2 regions of the Amycolatopsis sp. NPDC005232 genome follow, and region 1 is predicted to be linked to the other one. Evidence: riboswitches for the same ligand, from Rfam matches in the RefSeq annotation. Region 1 holds a riboswitch; the other holds the start of a gene.
What was found. A riboswitch is a leader RNA that binds a small molecule or an ion and turns the genes downstream of it on or off. The one in region 1 is predicted to bind S-adenosylmethionine.
Positions count from the first base shown of each region.

Region 2: another riboswitch for S-adenosylmethionine. It lies ahead of ABZU76_RS16230 (aminotransferase class V-fold PLP-dependent enzyme); the one in region 1 lies ahead of thrC (threonine synthase).

Region 1 covers NZ_JBEXHL010000014.1:146,601-149,994, forward strand. Annotated here, with positions in the region: gene ABZU76_RS26185 (ComEC/Rec2 family competence protein) at 1-283, shown strand, start outside; gene thrC (threonine synthase) at 308-1,573, opposite strand; SAM riboswitch class I at 1,587-1,720, opposite strand; gene holA (DNA polymerase III subunit delta) at 1,854-2,825, shown strand; gene rpsT (30S ribosomal protein S20) at 3,074-3,334, opposite strand.
Region 2 covers NZ_JBEXHL010000007.1:218,582-221,975, forward strand. Annotated here, with positions in the region: gene ABZU76_RS16225 (hypothetical protein) at 1-462, opposite strand, end outside; gene ABZU76_RS16230 (aminotransferase class V-fold PLP-dependent enzyme) at 485-1,828, opposite strand; SAM riboswitch class IV at 1,869-1,983, opposite strand; gene ABZU76_RS16235 (phosphoenolpyruvate hydrolase family protein) at 2,063-2,884, opposite strand; gene ABZU76_RS16240 (Tm-1-like ATP-binding domain-containing protein) at 2,886-3,394, opposite strand, start outside.

The sequences.
Region 1 (3,394 bases):
GGCCGAGGGGGTGGACCTGCATGCCGACGTGCTGAAAGTTCCCCACCACGGCTCGCGTTACTCGTTGCCTCAGTTCCTCGAGGCGGTGGGCGCGCGGGCGGCGATGATCAGCGTGGGCGCAGGCAACAGCTACGGGCACCCGGCGAAGTCCACAGTGGACGTGCTGGGCACGTTGGGTGTGCTCGTGACGCGGACCGATGTGGACGGCGACACGGCCGTGCTGCCCGGCGACGGCGGGCCGGCGGTGGCGCGCCGGGGTGAGCCGCGCGGGCCGCCCCGGTAGGGGAGCGGCCCGCGGGCCCGGCGGTCAGAGGCCGAGGGCCTTGCTCACGGCTTCGGCCGACGGCGGCACGGTGGCCTTGGGGCCGATGCGGCCTTCGAGGGCGTCGAGCGTCTTGAGGCCGTCGCCGGTGATGAGCAGCACGGTCTCGGCGTCGGGGTCGATCTTGCCGGCCTCGATGAGCTTCTTGGCGGTCGCGACGGTGACGCCGCCCGCGGTCTCGGTGAAGATGCCCTCGGTGCGTGCGAGCAGCTGGATGCCCGCGACGACCTCCTCGTCGCTCACGTCCTCGATCGCGCCGCCGGTGCGGTTGACGACGTCGAGCACGTAGGGGCCGTCGGCGGGGTTCCCGATCGCGAGCGAGCGGGCGATGGTGTCGGGCTTCACGGGCTGGACCACGTCGTGGCCGGCGCGGAACGCGGCCGAGACGGGGGAGCAGCCGGTGGCCTGCGCGCCGAACACCTTGTAGGGGCTGGCTTCCACAAGGCCGAGCTGGCCGAGCTCCCGGAAACCCTTGTCCACCTTGGTCAGCTGCGAGCCCGACGCGATCGGCACCACGATCTGCTCCGGCAGGCGCCAGCCGAGCTGCTCGGCGACCTCGTAGCCGAGCGTCTTGGAGCCTTCGGAGTAGTAGGGGCGCACGTTGACGTTGACGAACGCCCACGTCGGGTGCTCACCGGCGAGCTCGGTGGCGAGGCGGTTGACGTCGTCGTAGTTGCCGTCGACGGCGATCAGGTCACCGTCGTAGACGGCGGTGGTGAGGATCTTGGCGCGTTCGAGCGACTTCGGGATCAGCACGACCGACCGCCAGCCGGCGCGGGCCGCGGCGGCGGCCGTCGCGTTGGCCAGGTTGCCAGTCGAGGGACACGCGAGGACCTCGAAGCCGAACTCGCGGGCCGCGGCCAGCGCGACGGCGACCACGCGGTCCTTGAAGGAGTGCGTGGGGTTGCCGGTGTCGTCCTTGACCCACAGGGACTTCAGGCCCAGGGCCTTGGCGAGGCGGTCGGCCTTCACCAGGCGGGTGGCGCCGGGTTCGGTGTTCGGGATCTCCTCGACGGTCGAGGGGACGGGAAGGAGCTTCTTGTAGCGCCAGATGTTCTTGGGGCCTGCCTCGATGTCTTCGCGGCGCACGCGGCCGAAGTCGTAGGCGACCTCGAGCGGCGAGAAGTCCTCCGCGGAGACGAACTCCGGGGCGAGCGGCTGCCGGTGGCCCTCTTCCTTCGACACCAGTTCGACGGCCGGACCGAGGTCCAGGGTCTTCTTGGTGGAGGTCGTGCCGAGGGTAACGGTCATCGCGAGGTTCCTTTCCTCATCTGCCCCGCAAAAGCGGGCCGGAATTGGCACCGTGGTCGTCAGCTATCCCGCAAATTCGGGAAGACAGGCTGTACGCCGGTTGCCGGGGCTTCTTCGGGCCGTTCCCTCTGCCCCTCTGGATGAGCGGTCTTCAGTTGTCGGCGCGCCTCGCTGGGCGCTGCCTCGGGTACACCGTACGACATGGCGATCACCTCGTGCCACGGTGGCGGCGCACATCACCGCAGCGGGCGCGGGGCCGGGCGGGTGAGAGGATGGCGGGGTGACCACCGCACCCGCGCCGCTCCACCTCGTCCTCGGTGAGGAAGAACTGCTCATCGAGCGGGCTGTCCGCTCGTCGCTGGACGCCGCGCGGGCCGTGGACTCGACGGCCGAGATGACGCGCAACCGGGTGTCCGAACTCACACCGCCCGTGCTCGCCGAGCTGGTGAGTCCCTCTCTGTTCAGCGAGGGACGGGTCATCGTGCTCGACTCGGCGCAGGACATCTCACAGGAGCTGGCGGACGCGGTGATGGCGTACCTCAAGGCGCCCGCCGACGGGATCGTGCTCGTGGTCGTGCACAACGGCGGCGGCCGCAGCAAGGCGGCCAAGGCGCTGCCCGCGGCGCTGAAAAAGGCGGGCGCGGAGATCACCGAGTGCCCGAAGCTCACGAAGGCCGCCGATCGGGAGTCGTTCGTGCGCAACGAGGTGCGCCGCGTCGGCGGCAAGATCGACGCCGCGGGGGTGATGGCGCTGATGGACACCGTCGGCTCCGACCTGCGCGAGCTGTCCTCCGCGGCGACGCAGCTCGTCGCCGACACCGGTGGCGCCATCGACGAGCAGGCCGTGCGCCGCTACCACACCGGCCGCGCCGACGTGACCGGCTTCGCCGTGGCGGAGAAGGCTGTGGGCGGCGACCGCGCGGCGGCCCTGGAGTCGCTGCGCTGGGCCATGCAGCTGGGCGTGCCGCACGTCCTGGTTGCCGACGCCCTCGCGGACGCGGTGCGCACAATCGCCCGCGTGTCCGCCGCCGGCCGCGGCAACCCGAACCAGATGGCCGGTGAGCTGGGCATGCCGCCGTGGAAGATCCGCAAGGCGCAGGGCCAGTCGCGCGGCTGGGGCCAGGACGGCCTTGCCACCGCGATGCGCGTGGTCGCCCGCCTGAACGCCGAGGTCAAGGGTGTGGCGGCGGACGCGGACTACGCCCTGGAACGCGCCGTCGTCGAGGTCGTCGCCGCCAAGGGTGAACGCTGACGCTGCTCGGCGGGCAGGGTTCGAGCCACCGGCATCGGGCCCGAGGCACAGCCGCTGCGAGATGGCCGGGCGGGACCGCTGGTCGGGTGCGCGGACTTCGCAACAGCCACCGCCGGCCGATCGACCGTCGCCGCGGTTTCTCAGCGCACAGGCACGCTGCTCGCAGGGGAGCAGGAGAACGCACGGAAAAGCCCGGCGACCAGTGGGTCGCCGGGCCCTTTCAGGTCTGGCAGGGTGCTGCGATCAGCTCAGAGCTGGTTCGCGCGCTTCGCGAGAGCCGACTTCTTGTTGGCGGCCTGGTTGGCGTGGATGACGCCCTTGGTGACGGCCTTGTCGAGCTTGCGGGCGGCGTCGCGCTGGAGTTCGAGGGCCTTGGTCTTGTCGCCGGAGTCGGCGGCCTCACGGAACTTGCGGATCGCGGTCTTCACCGAGGAGCGGATCGCCAGGTTGCGCTGACGGGCCTTCTCGTTGGTGGTGATGCGCTTGATCTGGGACTTGATGTTGGCCATGAAGGCGTCCTGCTTTCGTCTCGGTGAAGGTCGTTGCCGCGTCGAAGTGGCTCCGGGCGC
Region 2 (3,394 bases), on a different contig from region 1:
GAGACTGCGCTCGTACCCCGCCAGCACCACCAGCCCCACGGCGGCCAGCGCCGGGCCGCGGGCATCGGCGTCGAGGTCGAATTGGGCGTAGGCGGCGAGGTCGAGCACGGGCACCGCCAGCACACCGCCGGCGAGGGCCAGTGCGAACCGGCCGGTTTTCGGCCTGGTCCCGGCTCGCGCATAGCCGACGAGCACGATCGCCACGACAAGCGCGAGTGCGATCGGCCAGCCCAGCGCTGACGTGGAGGTCGGCGCGGGCAGCGGGTCCTGGCTCAGGAACTGCTCACCGCCGATGGCCGTGTCGAAGTAGTCCACGTGCACGCGGTCCATCGGCACCGCGGACAGGTTCACGAACTCGCCCGCGGCAGAACCGGCGCCGGCCGCGAGCCGCACCGCGGCAAGGATCAGCTCGGCGAAGCCCAGCAGCGCGAGCGGAACCCAGAAACCCCAAGATCTCCCCACGCGCCGAGGGTAGCGAGCGGGCTCAGGCGCAGAACGGCGGCAGCTCCCGCGGGTCCCCCACCGGGGCCCAGCGGCCGTCGACCTTCGTGTACTCCCAGCGGGCGCCGCGGGCGACGATCTGGCGCAGCGCGAGCACAACGCGGTCCACGTGCTCCTCGGTGCTGCCCAGGCCGAGGCTCACGCGCACGGCCTGCTGCCCGTCGCGGCCGCATTCGCCGATGAGGCGCTTGGTGGCGACGTGGGCGCAGAACGCGCCGTCGCGCACGCCGATGCCGTACTCGGCCGAGAGGACGGCGGCGAGCCAGCCGGGTTCGAAGCCGTCGACGATGAAGCTCACCGTGCCCACGCGGTCCACCGGCGCGTCGAACAGGCGCAGCTCGGCGCAGCCGGGCACGCCGGCCAGGCCCTTGCGCAGCCGCTCCAGCAGCGTGGCCTCGTGCTCGCCCACGGCGGCCCAGTGCGCGGACAGCTGCTCGCACGCGACGCCGAGCGCGTAGACACCGACAGTGTTCGGCGAGCCGGCCTCGTGCCGCTCGGCACCGGTGTTCCACACCACGGCGTCCTCGGTCACGAGCTTCGTCGCTCCACCGCCGGCGAGGTACGGCTCGGCGGCACGCAGCCAGTCGGACCGGCCGATGAGAGCGCCGGCGCCGAAGGGCGCGTAGAGCTTGTGCCCCGAAAGCGCGACGTAGTCGACGTCCAGCTCCCGCAGGGAAATCCGGCGGTGCGGCGCGAGCTGCGCGGCGTCGAGCGCCACGCGGGCGCCGTGCTTCCTTGCCACGGCGGCGATCTCGGCCACCGGCAGCAGCTCACCGGTCACGTTGGACGCTCCGGTCACCACCACGAGCCGCGGCCCCTCCGGGCAGGCGGCGAGCGCTTCGTCCACAACGGACACCGCGGCCAGCCGCGTGCGCGGCAGCTGCACGCGGCGCACATTCGGGCCCCGCCAAGGCAGCAGAGCCGCGTGGTGCTCGGTGTCGAACACGACCACGGACGTGCGCCGCGGCAGCGAACGCGCCAGCAGGTTGAAGGAATCCGTGGTGTTGCGGGTGAACACGACGGTGTCGGTGGCGCGCGCGTCGACGAACCGGCGCAGGATGTCGCGCGTGCGCTCGTAAAGGCGCGTGGACACCTGCGAAGCGAAGCCCGCGCCGCGGTGCACGCTCGCGTACCAGGGCAGGAACTCGTCGACGGCGGAGCGGACCGCGTCGAGACACGGCGCACTCGCGGCGTGGTCGAGGTTGGCGTAACCGATCTCGCCGCCGGTCACCAGCGGCACCCGCAGCGCCGCCCCCGCGACGCCGGGAATCCCCTGTGCGGCAACAGTTTCGGTGTTTTCAGCGGTACGGTCCAGAGCGAGAGTCATGGCGGTGCCTCCTCGGCAGTCCGGGGGACCCCCGGCGAGGGGCCCGCGCTTGCCCGTCGCACAACACGACCGGCCCGGTCTTCACCCGGGGCACCCCACCGCGGTTGGAGGGTTGCCGGCCAGCAAGCCGGGGCTGAACGCTGGCACTCATGACCTGTTGATGACGGTAACCGATTCCAGGCGTGCGGAGAAAGCCCCGTCCCGTGATCTGAGATGGCGCTCACACGCCGGCGATCACCGCCGCAGGGCGCGGAAAGCTTCCGTCTGCTCGCGGATCGCGCGCTCGGCCGGGAGCCGTTCGATCGAGGAAGCGCCGAAGAAACCGACGATTCCCTCGGTGTGGTCGAGCACGTACTGCGCGTCGGCGGGCTCGGCGATCGGGCCGCCGTGACACAGCACGAGCACGTCCGGGTTCACCCGCTTGGCGGCGTCGTGCATCGCCTGCACACGGGTCACGGCCTCGTCGAGCGTGACGGCAGTGCGCGCGCCGATCGTGCCGCTCGTGGTGAGCCCGAGGTGCGGCACGAGCACGTCGGCGCCCGCGCGGGTCATGTCGGCGGCTTGCTCGGGGTCGAACACGTACGGCGCGGTCAGCAGGTCGCGTTCGCGGGCCAGCGCGACGAGGTCGACCTCCAGGCCGTAGCCCATGCCGGTCTCCTCCAGGTTCTGGCGGAACACGCCGTCGATCAGCCCGACCGTCGGGAAGTTCTGCACGCCGGCGAACCCCATCCGCTTGAGCTCGTCGAGAAACGGGCCCATCAGCCGGAACGGGTCGGTGCCGTTGACACCGGCCAGTACCGGCGTGTCGCGCACGACCGGGAGCACCTCGCGCGCCATGTCCACGACGATGCCGTTGGCGTCGCCGTAGGCCAGCAGCCCGGCGAGCGACCCGCGCCCGGCCATGCGGTAGCGGCCGGAGTTGTAGATGATCAGCAGGTCGATGCCGCCGGCCTCGGCGGCCTTGGCGGACAGGCCGGTGCCCGCGCCGCCGCCGATCACGGGCCCGCCTTCTGCGACCGCCGCGGTGAGCCGGGTCAGCGCTGTTTCGCGGTCCACGTCAGGACTTCCCTTCGCCGATGAGCCGGTGCAGTTCGCTCGCGGCGGCGGCGCCGAACCCGGTGTCGTTGATGGCTTCTTCGCGCCGGGTCACGGTCACCGCGCTGCCGGACAACGCTTCGGTGAGGTGGGCGAACAGCTCAGCGTCGGCCGCCGGGTCGTGGAACGGGCCGTCCGGAACGTCCACAGCGGACACTCCGCCGAGCGGCAGGAACACCGAGACCGGCCCTTGTGCCGCCCGGAGTTTGCGCCCGAGCAGCGTGCCCAGCTCCGCGGATTCCTCCGGCGTGGTCCGCATGAGCGTGACGGTCGGGTTGTGCACCAGCAGGTGCCGGCCCGCGAACCGCTCCGGCACGGTGTCGGCCGGGCCGAAGTTGACCATGTCGAGCGCGCCGACACTGACCACCTGCGCCACGCCCGCTCGCCCCGCCGCCTCCAGCCGGTGCGGACCCGCCGACAGCACCCCGCCGACGAGCTCGTCGGCCAGCTCCGTGGTGGTCAGATCGAGGA